3 regions of the Pseudomonas sp. FG47 genome follow, and region 2 is predicted to be linked to each of the others. Evidence: predicted binding sites of a transcription regulator. Region 2 holds the regulator's gene; each other region holds the start of a gene.
The links. Region 2 encodes sigma-54, which starts transcription at its own class of promoters, with help from an activator protein. Its sites were predicted from a motif close to ANTGGCATNNANNTTGCTNT; they were not measured.
Positions count from the first base shown of each region.

Region 1: a site for sigma-54 is predicted at 1,586-1,605, ahead of nirB (nitrite reductase large subunit NirB). Genes of this name have one in related genera too.
Region 3: a site for sigma-54 is predicted at 3,056-3,075, ahead of flgB (flagellar basal body rod protein FlgB). Genes of this name have one in related genera too.

Region 1 covers NZ_JBMDJI010000012.1:69,192-75,552, reverse strand. The annotation lists gene nirB (nitrite reductase large subunit NirB) at 1-1,456, opposite strand, end outside; gene ACODS5_RS12040 (bifunctional nitrate reductase/sulfite reductase flavoprotein subunit alpha) at 1,754-5,722, opposite strand; gene ACODS5_RS12035 (ParD-like family protein) at 6,016-6,219, shown strand; gene map (type I methionyl aminopeptidase) at 6,216-6,361, shown strand, end outside.
Region 2 covers NZ_JBMDJI010000042.1:24,997-31,357, reverse strand. The annotation lists gene ACODS5_RS21685 (KpsF/GutQ family sugar-phosphate isomerase) at 1-949, shown strand, start outside; gene ACODS5_RS21680 (KdsC family phosphatase) at 950-1,474, shown strand; gene lptC (LPS export ABC transporter periplasmic protein LptC) at 1,483-2,055, shown strand; gene lptA (lipopolysaccharide transport periplasmic protein LptA) at 2,042-2,566, shown strand; gene lptB (LPS export ABC transporter ATP-binding protein) at 2,567-3,292, shown strand; gene ACODS5_RS21660 (RNA polymerase factor sigma-54) at 3,563-5,056, shown strand; gene hpf (ribosome hibernation-promoting factor, HPF/YfiA family) at 5,134-5,442, shown strand; gene ptsN (PTS IIA-like nitrogen regulatory protein PtsN) at 5,455-5,919, shown strand; gene rapZ (RNase adapter RapZ) at 5,922-6,361, shown strand, end outside.
Region 3 covers NZ_JBMDJI010000028.1:34,225-40,585, reverse strand. The annotation lists gene flgA (flagellar basal body P-ring formation chaperone FlgA) at 1-629, opposite strand, end outside; gene ACODS5_RS18790 (chemotaxis protein CheV) at 693-1,622, shown strand; gene cheR (protein-glutamate O-methyltransferase CheR) at 1,676-2,503, shown strand; gene flgB (flagellar basal body rod protein FlgB) at 3,122-3,529, shown strand; gene flgC (flagellar basal body rod protein FlgC) at 3,532-3,975, shown strand; gene flgD (flagellar hook assembly protein FlgD) at 3,989-4,687, shown strand; gene flgE (flagellar hook protein FlgE) at 4,718-6,040, shown strand; gene ACODS5_RS18760 (hypothetical protein) at 6,108-6,296, shown strand.

The sequences.
Region 1 (6,361 bases), on a different contig from region 2:
CCACGCTCACGCCGCGGGCGCTCAGCTCGTGCTCGACCACCTGCTTGAGCAGTGCCGCGCAACCACCGCAACCGCTGGCGGCCTTGGTGCAGGCCTTGACCGCGGCGAGGTCGGCGCAGCCGCCGTCGATGGCGGCGCACACCGCGCCCTTGCTGACGTTGTGGCATGAGCAGAGGGTCGCGGCGGCGGGCAAGGCGTCGGCACCCAGGGCGGGCGCGCCGCCGCCTTGGGGCAGGATCAAGGTGGCCGGGTCGACCGGCAGCTTGATGCCGTTCTGGGCGTATTGCAGCAAGGTGTCGTAGTAGCTGTTGTCACCCACCAGCACGGCGCCGAGCACCTGCTTGCCGCTGGCATCCACCACCAGCCGCCGGTACGAGGCACTGGCCTCGTCGATGAAGCGGTAGCTGCGCGCGCCCGGCGTGACGCCCTGGGCGTCGCCGATCGAGCCGACATCGACGCCCAGCAGCTTGAGCTTGGTCGACAGGTCGGCGCCGCTGAACCCGTTCACCGCCTCGCCCATCAGCAGTGCCGCCAGGTTGCGCGCCATGGCGTAGCCCGGCGCGACCAGGCCGAACACGCTGCCGCTCCACGAGGCGCATTCGCCGATGGCGAAGATCCGCGGGTCGCTGGAGCGGCAGTGGTTGTCGATCACCACGCCGCCGCGGGCGGCGACCTCCAGGCCGCAGGCGCGACCGAGGGCGTCCTGCGGGCGGATACCGGCGGAGAACACCACCAGGTCGGTTTCCAGGTGCTCGCCGCCGTCGAAGTTCATCCGGTAGCGGTACTGCTCGCCCGCGCTGATCGACTGGGTGGCGCGGGCCAGGTGCACGCCGACGCCCAGCGCCTCGATGCGCGCGCGCAATGCAGCGCCGCCTTCGCCGTCGAGCTGTACCGGCATCAACCGTGGGGCGAACTCCACCACATGGGCTTCCAGGCCCAAAGACTTGAGAGCGTTGGCCGCCTCCAGGCCGAGCAGGCCACCGCCGACCACCACGCCACGGCGGGCATCGCTGGCGGCGGCGCGGATCGCGTCGAGGTCGTCGAGGGTGCGGTAGACTAGCCGTGCGTCGCCGCTGGAGCCCTCGATGGGTGGCACGAACGGGTAGGAGCCGGTGGCCAGGATCAGTTGGTCATAGCCGTAGCGACCTACGTCGGTGACCAGCTCCTGACGCTGGCGGTCTATCGCCACTACCGCTTCGCCCAGGTGCAGGTGCACGCCGTTGTCCGGGTAATAGCCTGGCGCGCACAGGGCCAGGGTCTCGGCGCAACTGCCAGTGAAGTACTCCGACAGGTGGACCCGGTCGTAGGCCCGCTGGCGTTCCTCGCCAAACACATGCAACTCGAAGCGGGCCAGGGCGCCGCGCTCGATCAGTTGCTCGACGCAGTGATGGCCGACCATGCCATTGCCGACGATGACCAATCGTGGTCGTTGTGCCTCGTTCGCTGTTGCCTGCATAGCCGTTCCTCGCTCACGGAAAACGCAAAAAGGCGCCTGGAGCCGAAGCTCCAGGCGCCTTTGCCTGTACTCATCAGTTGGGGGCCCTGGACGATCGCCGTTGATCGGGGGGGCTGTTGTCGCTGGATCAAAGCAGGGACTGTGCCAATTGCCTGGAACTGAATGAGCCAGTGCCAGCGGCGAACCCCAGGGCCGGCGTATCCGCGGCCTTCCTTCGCGGGGCAAGCCCGCGCCCACGTAACGTCCAGCAGCGGCAAAACGAACCATCCCGGTGCGGCGCTCACCACACTGGTGCGCTCAGTACACATCCCGCCGATAGCGCTTGTCCCGCGCCAGCCCCTCGACATAAACCTGCGCCGCCTCGGCAGCCATGCCACCGTGCTCGGCCACTACCTTACGCAAGGCGGCGTCCACATCCTTGGCCATGCGCTGGGCATCGCCACAGACATAGACCACCGCCCCCGCCTCGAGCCACTGCCACAGCTCGGCGCCGTGCGCCAGCAGGCGCTGCTGCACGTAGACCTTCTCAGCCTGGTCGCGGGAGAACGCCGTGCTCAGGCGCAGGTGCCCGCTCGCTGCCCAGGCCTGCAACTGCTCGCGGTAATAGAAATCGCAGGCGCCATGCTGCTCGCCGAAGAACAGCCAATTGCCGCCGCTCGCCCGGCGCTGTTCGCGCTCCTCGAGAAAACCACGAAACGGCGCGATACCGGTGCCGGGGCCAATCATGATGATCGGCGTGGCATCGTCCTGCGGTAGCTGAAAGTGCTTCGACGGTTGCGGAAAAATCGCCACCTCCAGGGCCGTCGCCCGGTCGGCGAGAAAAGTCGAGCACACGCCCTTGCGCGCCCCGTAGCGCACGGTGGCGACGGTCAGGTGCACCTGGTCGGGATGGGCCAAGGGGCTGGAGCTGATCGAGTACAGGCGCGGCTGCAAGGGTTTGAGCAACGCCAGCCAGCGGGCCAGGGGCAAACGCTGGGGGAACGCTTGCAGGACATCGGCCAGCTGCCGGCCCCACAGCCAGTCCTTGAGCTCGGCACTGTACTCAGGCAGCAACAGACGGCGCAGGCCCTCGGCCTGCTCGGCGAACACCTCGAGCAGCGGCCGGCTGACCCGGGTGATGTCCAGGTGGCGCTCCAGCGCGGTGCGCAGCGCCATCGGCGCCTGGCCCTGGAGCTCAACCTGGACCTGGCCATCGAGCGCCATCAACGCCAACAGTTCATCGACCAGTGCCGGGCAATTGCGCGGCCATACCCCCAGGGCATCGCCGGGCTGGTAGCTCAGGCCGCTGCCGCGCAGGTCGAACACCAGTTGCCGCGTCTCCTTGCGCGAGCCCGGGCCATTGAGCAGGCGGTTCTCCAGCAGCGGCGCCAACCAGGGCTGGGGTTTGCCGACGCGGGTTGGCGGCGGCGCCACGGCGGGCGCCGGCGCGCTACCGCCCAGTTCCGGCAGCAAGGCATCCAGCCAGGCGGCGAAAGCCGCTTCGCAATCAGGCTCGCAATCGACCCGCGCCAACAGGCGCCGGGCACCGAGGTCGGCCAGGCGTTGGTCGAGCTTGCGGCCGAAACCGCAGAACTGCTCATAGCTCGAATCGCCCAGGGCCAGCACTGCATACGGCAGGGCGGCGCAGCTAGCGCCCTGCTCTTGCTGCAGCGCCTGCCAGAATGCCGCGCCGCTGTCCGGAGCCTCGCCATCGCCGAAGGTGCTGGCAATCAGCACCAGGCTGGCGGCGCCCTGCAGCTGTGCCGGGTGAATGTTCTGCATGCAACTGAGCGCCACGGCCAACCCCGCCTCGCGCAAACGCTGCGCGCAGCGCTCGGCCAGGCCCTCGCCGTTGCCGGTCTGCGACGCCCACAGCACATGATGCCGAGGGGCCTCGGCGGTGCTCCCCGGCACAGCCTGCGCCGGGTAGAACAGGCCCGCCAGCAGGCCGTCGACGAACAGCCGCCGGGCCGGCGCCAAGGGCGCGCCGGGCGGCAGGCTGGGCACGCCGAGGCGCTGCGCCTGGTCAAGGCCAAGCAGGAAGCCTTGCAGGTAGTGGCGCTCGTCTTCGGCCAACACCGGTGCCGGCAACACCTCCAGGCCAAGCAGGCGGGACAGGGTGGCAGTGGGCATGGTGGCAGGCTCCGGGTGGCTAAGGTCGAGGGCGTCGATACGTTCGCCGGACAACCGTTCAAGGGCCACGGCGCAGTGCTTGAAGGCCGGTTGCAAGGACGTCGGGTCGACCGCGTCGCAGGTCAGCGCATTGATCGCCAGGCCCTCGCCGTACAGGTCGTTCCAGTGAAACGGCGCAAAACAGTTGCCGGGCTGCACCCGATCGCTGAGGCGTGCCGGCAGCCGTGCCTGGCCACGGCGCGAACGCAACGCCACCTGGTCCTTGTCGTGAATGCCCAGGCGCAGCGCATCGCTGGGGTGGATCTCGACGAAAGGGCCAGGTTCGAGCCTGTTCAGGCTCGCCACCTTGCCGGTCTTGGTCAGGGTATGCCATTGGTGCTGCACCCGGCCGGTATTGAGCACGAAAGGGAAGGCATCGTCGGGCAGCTCCGCCGGTGGCAACCAGGGCCGGGCGAAGAATTGCGCCTTGCCGCTGGGCGTGGGAAACACCAGCGTTCCCTCGCTGACATAGCGCAACGGGCTGCGGTGGTCCTCGCGCCCCGGCGCGCTCGGCCATTGCCGCGGCCCCTGGCGCAGGTCGGCATAACCGATACCGCGCAGGTCGTAGCCGCTGGCCGGGTTGTGGAAGCGGCGGATTTCGTCGTACACCGCCTCGGCGTCGGGGTAGTCGAACGCCTGGGCATAGCCCATGGCACAGGCCACCCGGGCGATCAGCCGCCAATCCTCCAGGCTCTCGCCGGGCGGCTCCACCGCCCGCGGCGCCAGGGTCAGGTTGCGCTCGCTGTTGATCATCACCCCATCGCCCTCGGCCCATAGAGCCGCCGGCAGGAGGATATCGGCGTAACGCTGGGTCTCGGTGTCGAGGAAAGCATCCTGGCTGATCACCAACTGCGCCTGGCGCAGGCCGTCGATCACCTGTTGGCGATTGGCGACGCTGGCCACCGGGTTGCTGCAGATGATCCAGCAGGCCTTCACCTCGCCACGCTGCATCTGCTCGAACAACGCCACCGTGCCCTCCCCGCCCTCGCTGCGCAGGGTGCCAGCCGGCAGCTGCCATTGCCGCTCGACGAAGGCGCGGTCGCCGGCCTCCAGCGCCGAGCGTTGCCCGGGCAACCCCGGGCCCATGTAGCCCATCTCGCGCCCGCCCATGGCATTGGGCTGGCCGGTCAGCGAGAACGGGCCACTGCCAGGCCGGCAGATGGCGCCAGTGGCCAGGTGCAGGTTGCACAGCGCGTTGCTGTGCCAGGTGCCGTGGATGCTTTGGTTCAGGCCCATGGTCCAGCAGCTCATCCACGCCCCGGCCTCGCCGATCAGCCGCGCGGCCTCACGAATCGCGGCGGGGTCCAGGCCGGTGATGGCGGCGACCCGCTCGGGGGTATAGTCCTCGAGAAAGGCCGGCATGGCCTCCCAGCCTTCGGTGTGCCGGGCGATAAACCCGGCATCGGTGTGGCCGTTGGCATGCAGCAGGTGCAACAGGCCGTTGAGCAGCGCCAGGTCGGTGCCCGGGCGCAGCGCCAGGAACAGATCGGCCTTGTCGGCGGTGGCGGTGCGCCGTGGGTCGACGACGATCAGCTTGGCACCAGCCTTGAGCCGGTCGAGCAGGCGCAGGAACAGGATCGGATGACAGTCGGCCATGTTCGCGCCGATCACCAGGAACACCTCGGCCCGCTCGAAATCCTGGTAGCTGCCGGGCGGCCCATCGGCACCCAGCGATTGCTTGTAGCCACTGCCGGCGCTGGCCATGCACAGCCGCGAGTTGGACTCGATGTGGCGAGTGCGGATAAAGCCCTTGGCCAGCTTGTTGGCCAGGTACTGGGCTTCCAGCGACATCTGCCCGGAGACATACAGCGCCAGCGCATCGGCGCCATGGTTGTCGATGATCTCGCGCAGCCGCCGCGCCGCCTCGGCGATGGCCTGGTCGAGGCTGCTGCGCACCGGCTCCTGGCTGCGCTCGCGGCGCACGAAGGCCTGGGCCATGCGTCCGCTGGCCAGCGGGATATGGGCAGTCAGGCCCTTGGTACACAACCGGCCAAAATTGCTCGGGTGCTGTTTGTCGCCGCTGACCTTGGTCACCTTGCCGGCGCTGACGCTCATGACGATACCGCACCCGACCCCGCAATACGGGCAGACACTGCGCACCTCGCTGCTGCTCATGGGTGTTCTCCTGCACGAACGACAAAGGCGCCGGCTGCTCCCGCTTGGCTGATCGCAAGCAGGGCAACACGGCGCCTTCGTCGTGATGAAATGGGCCATCGACGTTGATGGCCCGTATCCAGGACATTCAGCAAAAGCCGGGCCATCTCTTGATCACGCCGCAACCACGCCAGCGGCGCGCTGCCCCGGCGATTGCGCGTGCACCACGGCAGGGAGCGCTGCACCAGCGGGTGGCATGAACAGCGCCACGACTATATGATTCGCATACGTTTCATATAAACAGGTAAAGCACCATGGGCATCGTCAAGATCGCCGACGACCTCCACGAAGACCTGCGCGTGGCCAGCGCCGCCTTGTCGCGCTCGATCAACGCCCAGGCCGAACACTGGATCCGCCTCGGCATGCTCGCCGAGCTGCACCCGCAAGCCACCTACCAGGAACTGCTGCGCCAGCTGCTGCGCCAGGAGCAAGCCAACCTCAAGGAATTGCTGCGATGAGCCAGGTCATCCTCAAGGACGCCGCGCAACTGGCGCTGATGCGCCGCGCCGGCCAGTTGCTGGCACAGGTGTTCGCCGACCTCGACGGTTTCATCCGCCCCGGCGTGACCACGATGCAGATCAACGATCGCGCCGAAGCCTT
Region 2 (6,361 bases):
ATCCGCCCAGCGCACCCTGCGCCTCGAACTCGAGGCCGTGCAGGCCCTGCTGGCCCGCATCGACGGCGACTTCGTCAAGGCTTGCGAACTGATCCTGGCCAGCAAGGGCCGGGTCGTGGTGGTTGGCATGGGCAAGTCGGGGCACATCGGCAACAAGATCGCCGCCACCCTGGCCAGCACCGGCACCCCGGCATTCTTCGTGCACCCGGCCGAGGCCAGTCATGGCGACATGGGCATGATCACCCGCGACGATGTCATTCTTGCCCTGTCCAATTCCGGCAGCACCGCCGAGATCGTCACCCTGCTGCCGCTGATCAAGCGCCTGGGCATCCAGCTGATCAGCCTGACCGGCAACCCCGATTCGCCCCTGGCCCAGGCCGCGGAGGTCAACCTCGACGCCAGCGTCGCCCAGGAAGCCTGCCCGCTCAACCTGGCGCCCACCTCCTCGACCACCGCGGCACTGGCACTGGGCGACGCCCTGGCCATCGCCCTGCTCGAGGCCCGCGGCTTCACCGCCGAGGACTTCGCCTTCTCGCACCCGGGCGGGGCCCTGGGTCGTCGCCTGTTGCTGAAAGTCGAAAACGTCATGCACGCCGGCGACGAACTGCCGGTGGTCAAGACCGGCACCCTGCTCAAGGACGCGCTCCTTGAAATGTCTCGCAAAGGTTTAGGCATGACCGTGGTCCTGGGCAACGACGGCAAGCTGGCCGGGGTCTTCACCGACGGCGACCTGCGCCGCAGCCTGGACCGCAACATCGACGTGCACAAGACCCTGATCGACGAGGTCATGACCGTGCACGGCAAGACCGCCCGCGCCGAGATGCTCGCCGCCGAGGCACTGAAAATCATGGAAGACCACAAGATCAGCGCACTGGTGGTGGTCGATCAGGCCGACCGCCCGACCGGCGCCCTGAACATGCACGACCTGTTGCGCGCCGGAGTGATGTAAATGAACCAGGATCTGATGCAACGTGCAAAGGCCATCAAGCTGGCGGTGTTCGACGTCGACGGCGTGCTCACCGACGGGCGCCTGTACTTCCTCGAGGACGGCAGCGAGTTCAAGACCTTCAATACCCTCGACGGCCATGGCATCAAGATGCTCATGGCCGCGGGCGTGACCACGGCCATCATCAGCGGGCGCAAGACCCCGGTGGTCGAGCGCCGGGCGAAGAACCTCGGCATTCCCCACCTGTTCCAGGGCCGCGAGGACAAACTGGTGGTACTCGACGGCCTGCTCGCCGAACTCAAACTAAGCTATGAGCAGGTCGCCTACCTGGGCGACGACCTGCCCGACCTGCCGGTTATCCGCCGGGTGGGCCTGGGCATGGCCGTGCACAACGCCGCACCGTTCGTGCGCCAACACGCCCACGGTGTCACCCAGGCCCGCGGCGGCGAAGGCGCCGCGCGCGAGTTCTGCGAACTGATCATGCAGGCCCAGGGCACCCTGGACGCTGCCAACGCCAACTACTTGTAAGGCCACCCATGTTCAGCAAGAAAGTTCGCAATTTTGCGCTGCTTGGCGTGATCGCCGCCGTACTGGCGGCGGTCGGCTACTGGAACATCAGCCCCGAGAGCTTCCTCGAGCAGCCCGCGGCCCAGGTCGACGAAAGCGCCATCGACTACTACGCCATCAACGCCCACAGCGTGCAGTTCCTGCCCGACGGCAAGCTGCAGTACGAAATGACCGCCGCCAAGGTCGAGCACCTCAAGGCCAGCGAAGTCACCCTGGTGACCACGCCCGACCTGCACATGTACCGTGGCACCGAGTATCCCTGGCACGTGCAGAGCAAGCGCGCCGAGGTCAACCCGGACGGCAGCGAGGTGGAACTGATCGACGACGTGCGCGTGGCGCGCACCGACGAGAAGCGACGCGAAACCATCATCACCAGCACACGCATGACTGTGTTCCCGCAGAAGCAATATGCGCAGACCGAGCAAGCCGTTAGAATCGACGGCGCCGGTGGCACGACTACGGGCAAAGGAATGAAAGCGTATTTGAAAGAAGGCAGGATGGACCTGCTCTCTAACGTAAGAGGACAGTATGAGGCTCGTTAAAACCATCCCCCTTCTGCTCAGCCTGGGCGTAGCACTGGGAAGCGCGAGCGCCTTCGCCCTGCCGAACGACCGTGACCAGCCGATCCGCATCCAGGCGGACAACGCCCACCTGGACGACAAGCAAGGCGTGGCCACCTACACCGGCGACGTGATCATCACCCAAGGTTCGATGATGATCAAAGGCAACACCGTGACCATGACCCGCGCCGCCAACGGCGACATCGACGTGGTCACCTCGGTGGGCAACCTGGCCTACTTCGAGCAGCAGCAGAGCGCCGCCAAGGCGGACAAGATGAAAGGCTGGGCAGTGACCATCCAGTACCAGGCGCAAAAGGACACGGTAATCCTGACCGACCGCGCCAAGGTCGAGAACGAAGGCAACACCACCGAAGGCGAGAAGATCGTCTACAACACCAAGTCCCAGGTGGCGACCGCCGGCCGTGGCGGCAACGTGACTGCACCGCGTCAGCGTATCGACATGGTCATTCAACCGAAGAAAAAGGCCGAGTAAATGGCAACCCTCAAAGCCCAGCACCTGGCCAAGAGCTACAAGGGCCGGCAAGTCGTGCGCGACGTCAGCCTGTCCATCGATAGCGGCCAGATCGTCGGCCTGCTCGGCCCCAACGGCGCCGGCAAGACCACCTGCTTCTACATGATCGTCGGCCTGGTCCAGGCCGACCAGGGTCGCGTGCTGATCGACAGCCACGACGTCAGCCACCAGCCCATGCACGGCCGCGCCCAGGCCGGCATCGGCTACCTGCCGCAGGAAGCCTCGATCTTCCGCAAGCTGTCGGTGGCCGACAACATCATGGCGATCCTCGAGACGCGCAAGGACCTCGACCGCGATGGCCGGCGCAAGGAGCTGGAAAGCCTGTTGCAGGAGTTCCACATCAGCCACATCCGCGACAACCTGGGCATGAGCCTGTCCGGTGGTGAACGCCGCCGTGTCGAGATCGCCCGTGCCCTGGCCACCGCGCCCAAGTTCATCCTGCTGGACGAACCCTTCGCCGGTGTCGACCCGATCTCGGTCGGCGACATCAAGCAGATCATCCACCACCTCAAGAACAAGGGCATCGGTGTACTGATCACCGACCACAACGTTCGCGAGACCCTGGATATCTGCGAAACCGCCTACATCGTCAACGATGGCCAGCTGATCGCCGAAGGCGACGCCGAGACCATCCTGGCCAACCAGCTGGTCAAGGAAGTGTACCTGGGGCACGAGTTCCGACTCTGACCCGTTCTGCCCGCGGCACTGGCGCACAGGCCTGATCGATACTTAAGTTGTTACAGTGCTCCAGTGCCCGGTCTCGAAAACAGGCTGTTCGCTTTTCGCGGCGTGCTGGGCACGCTGCCAGCGTCGCCAAAAGAGAACGTATTTCCGAGACCGGGCACTAGGCAAACGCTGCAATTTCAGGCATATAACTTGCTTAAAATCGGCGCCCAAGCGCCCTACGTGTAGTGGATGGCGCATGCGCGCCGGCGAACAAGGTATTAAGCCCCTGCCATGAAACCATCGCTCGTCCTAAAAATGGGCCAGCAACTGACGATGACCCCGCAGTTGCAACAGGCCATCCGTCTGCTCCAGCTCTCTACCCTGGACCTCCAGCAGGAAATCCAGGAAGCGCTGGAGTCCAACCCGATGCTCGAACGTCAGGAAGACGGCGACGATTTCGACAACAGCGACCCGATGGCGGACAACGCCGAAAGCAAGCCGGCCGCCGAAACCCAGGACAACAGCTTCCAGGAGCCGACCACCAGCGCCGAACCCCTCGAAGACGGCGAGTGGGCCGAGCGCATTCCCAACGAACTGCCGGTCGACACCGCCTGGGAAGACATCTACCAGACCAGCGCCAGCAGCCTGCCCAGCAACGATGACGACGAGTGGGACTTCACCACCCGTACCTCGGTGGGCGAGAGCCTGCAGAGCCACCTGCTCTGGCAGCTCAACCTGGCGCCGATGTCCGACACCGACCGCCTGATTGCAGTGACCCTGATCGACAGCATCAACGAACAGGGCTACCTGGAGGACAGCCTCGAGGAAATCTGCGCAGGCTTCGACCCCGAGCTCGACATCGAGCTGGACGAGGTCGAGGCGGTGCTGCATCGCATCCAGCAATTCGAACCCGCCGGCATCGGCGCCCGCTCGCTGGGTGAATGCCTGTTGCTGCAACTGCGCCAACTGCCGGCCTCGACGCCATGGATGAGCGAGGCGCAGCGCCTGGTCAGCGACTTCATCGACCTGCTCGGCAGCCGCGACTACAGCCAGCTGATGCGGCGCATGAAGCTCAAGGAAGATGAGCTGCGCCAGGTCATCGAGCTGGTACAGACCCTGAACCCGCGCCCAGGCTCGCAGATCGAGTCCAGCGAACCGGAGTACGTGGTGCCGGACGTGATCGTGCGCAAGGACAGCGAGCGCTGGCTGGTAGAGCTCAACCAGGAAGCGGTGCCGCGCCTGCGGGTCAACCCGCAATACGCCGGATTCGTCCGCCGCGCCGACACCAGCGCCGATAACACCTTCATGCGCAACCAGTTGCAGGAAGCGCGCTGGTTCATCAAGAGCCTGCAAAGCCGAAACGAGACACTGATGAAGGTGGCGACGCAGATCGTCGAGCACCAGCGCGGTTTCCTCGACCACGGCGACGAGGCCATGAAGCCGCTGGTGCTGCACGATATCGCCGAGGCGGTGGGCATGCACGAGTCGACCATCTCGCGGGTGACCACGCAGAAATACATGCACACGCCACGTGGCATCTACGAACTGAAATACTTTTTCTCGAGCCACGTCAGCACCGCCGAAGGCGGAGAATGCTCGTCCACGGCGATCCGCGCGATCATCAAGAAACTGGTGGCGGCGGAAAATCAGAAAAAGCCATTGAGTGACAGCAAGATCGCTGGTTTACTGGAGGCACAAGGCATCCAGGTAGCCCGTCGCACCGTCGCCAAGTACCGCGAATCGCTGGGGATCGCCCCATCGAGCGAGCGCAAGCGACTGATGTAGCCCGGGATGTGCCACAGCGTTTCAGTGGCAGGTGCAAGACCTGCCTCTTTATGCACGGGCAACAAAGGAGAAGCTGTATGCAAGTCAACATCAGTGGACAGCATGTAGAAGTCACCCAACCACTGCGCGATTACGTGCTCGAGAAGCTCGCCCGCGTGGAGGGCCATTTCGACAAGATCACCAATGCAACGGTGATCATGAAAGTCGAAAAGCTGCAGCAGAAGGTTGAAGCCACACTCCAGATTCCCGGTGGCGAAGTGGTCGCCAACGCCGAACACCAAGACATGTATGCCGCGATCGATGCCCTGGCTGACAAGCTCGACCGCCAACTGAAAAAACACAAGGAAAAACAGCAAAGCCTGCTGCAAGGTGCAGCCGCCCGCTGATCCCCCTCATCCATGATCCGACTTGAAACCATCCTGACCCCCGGCCGTTCCCTGGTGAACGTGCCGGGCGGCAGTAAAAAGCGCGCCCTGGAAAAGGTCGCCACCCTGATCGCCGAGCAAGTACCCGAGCTGGAGATGCAAGACGTCTTCGACAAGCTCATCGCTCGCGAAAAGCTGGGCTCCACCGGTTTTGGCAATGGCATCGCCATTCCCCATTGCCGGCTTGTGGGCTGCACCGCGCCAGTGAGCGCCTTGCTGCACCTGGACGCCCCCATCGATTACGACGCCATCGACGGTGCCCCGGTCGACCTGCTGTTTGTGCTGCTGGTCCCGGAAGCTGCCACCGATGCCCACCTTGAATTGCTGCGCCAGATCGCCAGCATGCTCGATCGCAAGGAGGTTCGCGATCGCCTGCGTGCCGCCGACAGCAGCGAGGCCCTGTTCCAGGTCGTCCTGGACGTACAGAACGAGCACTGACCATGCGCCTGATCATCGTCAGCGGCCGCTCCGGCTCCGGCAAGAGCACCGCCCTGGACGTGCTAGAAGACAACGGCTACTACTGCATCGACAACCTGCCGGCGGGTCTGTTGCCGCAGTTGGCGGAAAACGCGCTGATCAACACCGAGCTGCTACAGCCCAAGGTGGCGGTGTCCATCGACGCGCGCAACCTGCCCAGCCATCTGTCACGCTTCCCGACCCTGCTCCAGGAGGCGCGCGCCCGGCACATCCAGTGTGACGTGTTGTACCTGGACGCCGACGAGGACACCCTGCTCAAGCGCTTCTCGGAAACCCGTCGCCGCCACCCGCTGACCAACGACAGCCGTTCGCTGGCCGAGGCTATTCGCGTCGAAAGCGAGCTGCTGGGGCCGATCGCCGACCTGGCCGACCTCAAGATCGACACCACCAACCTGAACCTGTA
Region 3 (6,361 bases), on a different contig from region 2:
ATGCGTACGCTGAGGCTGCCGCTGCGGGCGACGATCACCACGTGATCGCCCTTGCGCACCACCTCGGCCTGCTCCAGATGTTGCTGGGTGAGCAACTGGTCGACCACCGTCGGGCGCAGCAATTTCAGGCCCACGGCCTGGTCCAGTTGGGTCAGGTAGCCTTGGCCGAGGCTGCCGACATCGCGCTCGCGCAGGGCCACGTCGCCTTCGCCGATGACGCTGTCGCGCTTGAGCGGGCGGGTCATGACCACCACGTCGCGCAGCAGGCGCACCTGGGCCGGCACGAACACTGTCCAGGGCGCCGCGCCGTCGCAGCGCACCCTCACCGTCACCCGCCCCAGCGGCGTGGAACCCTCCAGCGAGGCGTCCAGTTGCTGGCTGCACTGCGGCATGCGCAGGCGCGGATCGAGTTTGTTCACCTGGATCTCGTAGCGACCCTGGGTCTGGGTGGTCGCCAGATAATCCTCCACGGTGAATTCAAGAAACCCTTGAGTGACACCGATAAGCTGTTCAGGCAAGGTAAAAGCGTCCGCCAGCGCCTGGGTGCCGGGTACCAACAGGCACAATGCGGCCAGGGAACCGGTCAGCAGGCGCGTCAGTCGTCGGAAAAATGTCGTTTTCGTGTACATGGCGCTCAAAAAAGCAAAGCCCGTGCCGACTTGGTACTTAGGCAATCATTGAAGGAGTCCGGCATGGCTGGAGTGATGGATTCGGTCAACCAGCGCACGCAGCTGGTGGGGCAGAATCGCCTGGAGCTGCTGCTGTTTCGCCTCAATGGCGACCAGCTCTATGGCATCAATGTGTTCAAGGTCCGCGAGGTGCTGCAGTGCCCGGATCTGACCCTGCTGCCCAAGTCCCATCCGGTGGTGCGCGGCGTGGCCAACATTCGCGGGGCGACCATCCCGATCCTCGACCTGTCGATGGCCACCGGCTTGCCGGGCCTTCAGGAAGAGACGCGCAAGAGCTTCGTCATCATCACCGAGTACAACACCAAGACCCAAGGGTTCCTGGTGCACTCGGTGGAGCGCATCGTCAACATGAACTGGGAAGAGATCCATCCGCCACCCAAGGGTACCGGGCGCGATCACTACCTGACCGCGGTCACCCGGGTCGACAACCGCATGGTCGAGATCATCGATGTGGAGAAGGTGCTGGCCGAAGTGGCGCCGTCGTCCGAGTCGGTGTCCGAAGGGGTGATCGATGCCGAGGTGCAGGACAAGGCGGTGTTGTTGCGGGTGCTGACGGTCGATGACTCGTCGGTGGCGCGCAAGCAGGTCAGCCGCTGCCTGCAGACGGTGGGGGTCGAGGTCGTGGCGCTCAATGACGGTCGTCAGGCCCTGGATTACCTGCGCAAGCTGGTGGACGAGGGCAAGCGTCCGGAGGAGGAGTTCCTCATGATGATTTCCGATATTGAAATGCCGGAAATGGACGGCTATACCCTCACGGCGGAGATCCGCAGCGATCCGCGCATGCAAAAACTACACATCTGCCTGCATACTTCGCTATCTGGGGTATTCAACCAGGCAATGGTCAAGAAGGTCGGCGCCGACGACTTCCTGGCCAAGTTCAAGCCGGACGACCTCGCCCAGCGCGTGGTCGACCGGATCAAGGCGGCACATTGAAACGGCCGGGGCCTGGCTCCGGCGCACGCGACATATAAGAAGAGGCGGCAGCATTGTCTACGGGTAATTTGGATTTCGAACAGTTCCGGGTCTTCCTGGAGAAAGCCTGTGGCATCCTGCTGGGCGAGAATAAGCAGTACCTGGTCTCTAGCCGTCTCAACAAGCTGATGGAGCAGCAGGGCATCAAGTCGCTGGGCGAGCTGGTGCAGCGTATCCAGACCCAGCCGCGCGGTGGCCTGCGCGAGCAGGTGGTCGATGCCATGACCACTAACGAGACGCTGTGGTTTCGCGACACCTATCCGTTCGAAGTGCTCAAGAACAAGGTGATCCCGGAGTTCATCAAGGGTAATCCCGGCCAGCGTCTGCGTATCTGGTCGGCGGCCTGTTCGTCGGGGCAGGAACCGTATTCCATCTCCATGGCCATCGACGAGTTCGAGCGCGCCAATCTGGGCCAGTTGAAGATGGGCGCGCAGATCGTTGCCACCGATCTCTCTGGCGCCATGCTCAACAACTGCAAGACTGGTGAGTACGACAGCCTGGCTATTGCTCGGGGGCTGTCCCAGGAGCGTCTGCAGCGCTATTTCGATACCAAGGGGCCTGGGCGTTGGGCGGTCAAGCCGCCGATTCGCAGCCGCGTCGAGTTTCGCTCGTACAACCTGCTCGACAGCTACGCGCCGCTGGGCAAGTTCGACATCGTGTTCTGTCGCAACGTGCTGATCTACTTCTCGGCCCAGGTCAAGAAGGACATCCTCATGCGTATCCATGGCACGCTCAAGCCGGGCGGCTACCTGTTCCTGGGGGCGTCCGAGGCGCTCAATGGCCTGCCGGACCACTACCAGATGGTGCAGTGCAGTCCGGGGATCATCTACCAGGCCAAGTGAGGACCAAAAGGCCGGTATCGCGAGATGCCGGCCTTTTCATTTGTGCGGTACCGCGCGAGTAATCAGAAAGCGTACTGTACGTGGGCCGAGAATACATCGGCATCGAAGCCTGATTTGCCTGCCGTTGGGGTCCGCCATGATTCATCACGGCGACGGCATTCACATCACCGGCACCAAGATTGGCGACTACGGCCAGTGAAGCGTCCGGCGAACTCGAGATCGTCTGTGTAGGTTTGCTGATCGCCTTTGAGGGCGCCGCCGTCGAGGCTGGTAGTGATCATCTTGCCGCGGTTGGTCTTGAAAACGTTGTGAAAGCGGCGCGCATCCGTGCGACGACATGCAGTGTTGGTTTGAGCGGATGCGCGAGGGTGCGAATGCTATCGCCAATGATGGCGATATGGCATGCATGATTGACGTCAATTTTTTGGATTGCCGCTTTTGCCGCCTGCCGATTGCCGCTTGGTCGCTATCAGGCGGAAGCACTTTGCCGCTTTTCTGGCAGGAGGGCGTAGAGCTGCTGGGCGCGGCCCCGTGTTCATGGGGGTTTTGTTGGTTGGCACAGCCCTTGCTTTAGCGTTAGCCAACGAAACTCTGGTCAACCTTCGAAGGTTCCCCGACATGAGCATCAGCTTCGACAAGGCGCTTGGCATCCACGAAAAGGCACTGGGCTTCCGTGCCCAGCGTGCCGAGGTGCTGGCCAACAACATCGCCAACGCCGACACACCGAACTACAAGGCGCGCGACATGGACTTCTCGTCGGTGCTCGCCGCCGAGTCCGACAAACAGCAGAAAGGCCGCATTGCCCTGGATCGCACCAACAATCGCCATATCGAGGCCGAAGGCCTGGCGATGATGGATGACACCCTGAAGTACCGCACGCCGATGCAGCCGTCGATCGACCAGAACACCGTGGACGCGCAGATCGAACAATCGAACTACACGGAAAACGCCGTTGGCTTCCAGGCCAGCTTCACCCTGCTCAACAGTAAATTCAAAGGGCTGGTATCGGCCCTGCGCGGAGAGTGACCATGTCCCTTGCCAGTGTCTTCAATATCGCCGGTAGCGGCATGAGCGCGCAGAACACGCGCCTGAACACCGTCGCCTCGAACATCGCCAACGCCGAGACCGTCTCGTCGAGCATCGACCAGACCTACCGCGCCCGTCACCCGGTGTTCGCCACCACCTTCCAGCAGGCCCAGGCCGGCGCCGGCCAGTCGCTGTTCGAGGACCAGGGCGAGGCGGGGCAGGGCGTGCAGGTCAAGGGCATCATCGAGGACCAGAGCAACCTCGAGGCGCGTTACGAGCCGAACCATCCGGCGGCGAACAAGGACGGCTACGTCTACTACCCGAACGTCAACGTGGTCGAGGAGATGGCCGACATGATCTCCGCCAGCCGTGCGTTCCAGACCAACGCCGAGCTGATGAACACCGCCAAGAACATGATGCAGAAAGTGCTGACCCTGGGTCAGTAAGCAGGGAGCCGCAATGACTACCACCAATACCAATACACAAGTCGGCAGTGGTTACCTGGAGTCGCTGCAGAAGCAGAAGAGCAAGACCGACTCCAGCACCGGCCAGGCCGGCAGTGCGCTGGGCAAGGATGCGTTCCTGCAGTTGCTGGTGACGCAGATGAAGAACCAGAACCCGCTCGATCCTCAGGACAACGGCGAGTTCGTCGCGCAGCTGGCGCAATTCAGCAGCCTCGAAGGTATCCAGTCGCTCAAGGAGTCGGTTGACGGCATCCTCACCGGCATCGGTTCGTCCCAGGCGCTGCAGGCCACCTCGCTGGTCGGTCGCTCGGTGATCGTGGCAAGCGACAAGGCAGTGGTCGACACCTCCAAGAGCTTCAACGGCCAGGTCGTGGTGCCCTCGAACATCACCGAGGGCAAGGTCACCATCAAGGACAAGGATGGCAACGTGGTCAAGGCCATTGACCTGGGTGCGCGCAAGGCTGGTACCGCCGACTTCATCTGGGACGGCAAGAACGACAAGGGCGAGGTGGTCGAGCCGGGCACCTACACCTTCAGCGCCGAGACCAAGGTCGACGGCAAGGCCAAGACGCTGGCCACGCTGCTGCCGGCCAAGGTCAACAGTGTCAGCTTCCAGAATGGCAGCGAGATGATGCTCGACCTGGCCGGTATCGGCAAAGTCGGTATCTCCAAAGTCACCACCATCGGAATTTAACGCCGCAGAATCGGCACAAGGAGCGAGTACATGTCTTTCAATATCGGCCTTAGCGGTCTCTATGCGGCGAACAAATCCCTGAACGTTACCGGCAACAACATTGCCAACGTCGCCACCACCGGTTTCAAATCGTCGCGCGCCGAGTTCGGCGACCAATATTCGCAATCGATCCGCGGCACTGCCGGCGGCAAGACCCAGGTCGGCAGCGGCGTGAAGACCATGGCGGTCTCGCAGATGTTCAACCCCGGCAACATCAACGGTACTGGCCAGGCGCTGGACATGGCCATTGATGGCAACGGCTTCTTTGCCCTGAACGACAACGGTTCGCGCATCTATACCCGTGCCGGCGCCTTCTACAGCGACAAGGAAGGCTACGTGGTCAACGCCAGTGGCGCCAACCTGCAGGGCTATCCGGTGGATGAAAACGGCAAGGTCATCCCGGGCGTGCTGACCGACCTGAAGATCGACACCTCGAACCTGGCGCCGAAGCCGACCGGGCGCATTTCCGAGACCGTCAACCTGAACTCCAGCGCCAAAGCGCCTTCGGTTTCGCCGTTCGACCCGACCAATGTCAACAGCTACAACTACACCTTCAACACCCCGGTGTACGACAGCCAGGGTAACGAGCACCAGATGAACCAGTACTTCGTCAAGGATGCCGGCACCAACTCCTGGACCATGTACACCACCATCGATGGTCGTAACCCGGCCGACCCGACCCTGCCTACGCCACTGAAAAACACTTTGCCCTTTACGTCGGCGGGTAAGCTGGATACGGCGGCCATGCCTGTTGGTGCTGTCACAGGTGGTCTGACCATCGCAGCCGACAAGACCTTCAAGCTCGATAACTGGGTGCCTGCCGAGAAGAATGCGGCCGGTGCCTGGGTTGGTAACGGTGCTGTCATGCGTCCTGGTGGTGTTGTCCTGGATATGCTGGCCACCACTCAGTTCAACGCGGCCTCGGCGACCACCGCCAAGGACCAGGATGGCTACGCCACCGGTGAGCTCGCCGGCCTGACCGTCGACCAGAGCGGCAACATGTTCGCCAACTTCACCAACGGCCAGAACAAGGTGATCGGCCAGGTAGTGATCGCCAACTTCGCCAACCTGCAAGGCCTGACCCCGGTCGGCGCCACTGCCTGGAAAGAGTCCTACGCCTCGGGCGTGCCGATCATTGGTGAGCCAGACACCGGCACCTTGGGCCGCATTGCCGGCAGCTCCCTGGAAGACTCCAACGTCGACTTGACCGGCGAGCTGGTCAACTTGATCAAGGCGCAGAGCAACTACCAGGCCAACGCCAAGACCATTTCCACCGAAAGCACCATCATGCAGACCATCATCCAGATGACCTGATGAGCGTGGCGTGATCGAGCCCCTGCTTGCAGGGGCTTTTTCACGTCTGGCAGAGGAGGTTGATGCCATGAACAAGTCGATGCTGGTGGCTGCCGGCGCCTTGTTGCTGGCGCTGTCGCTGCAGGCCGCGCCGGCGCCCTGGTACCAGTGGCAGAGCCTGGCGACCGGGCGCTACATGTGCTCGGCCAGCGACCCGGGGGAGGGCTGGAAGCGTCATTCCGGCCCCTACACCAATGGTGCGTGTCGCGCCGACTGACGCGGGCGTTGCCGCCAGCGGCAACGATTCGCCGACAAACTGACGCTTGCCTTGGCGCGGGCCGC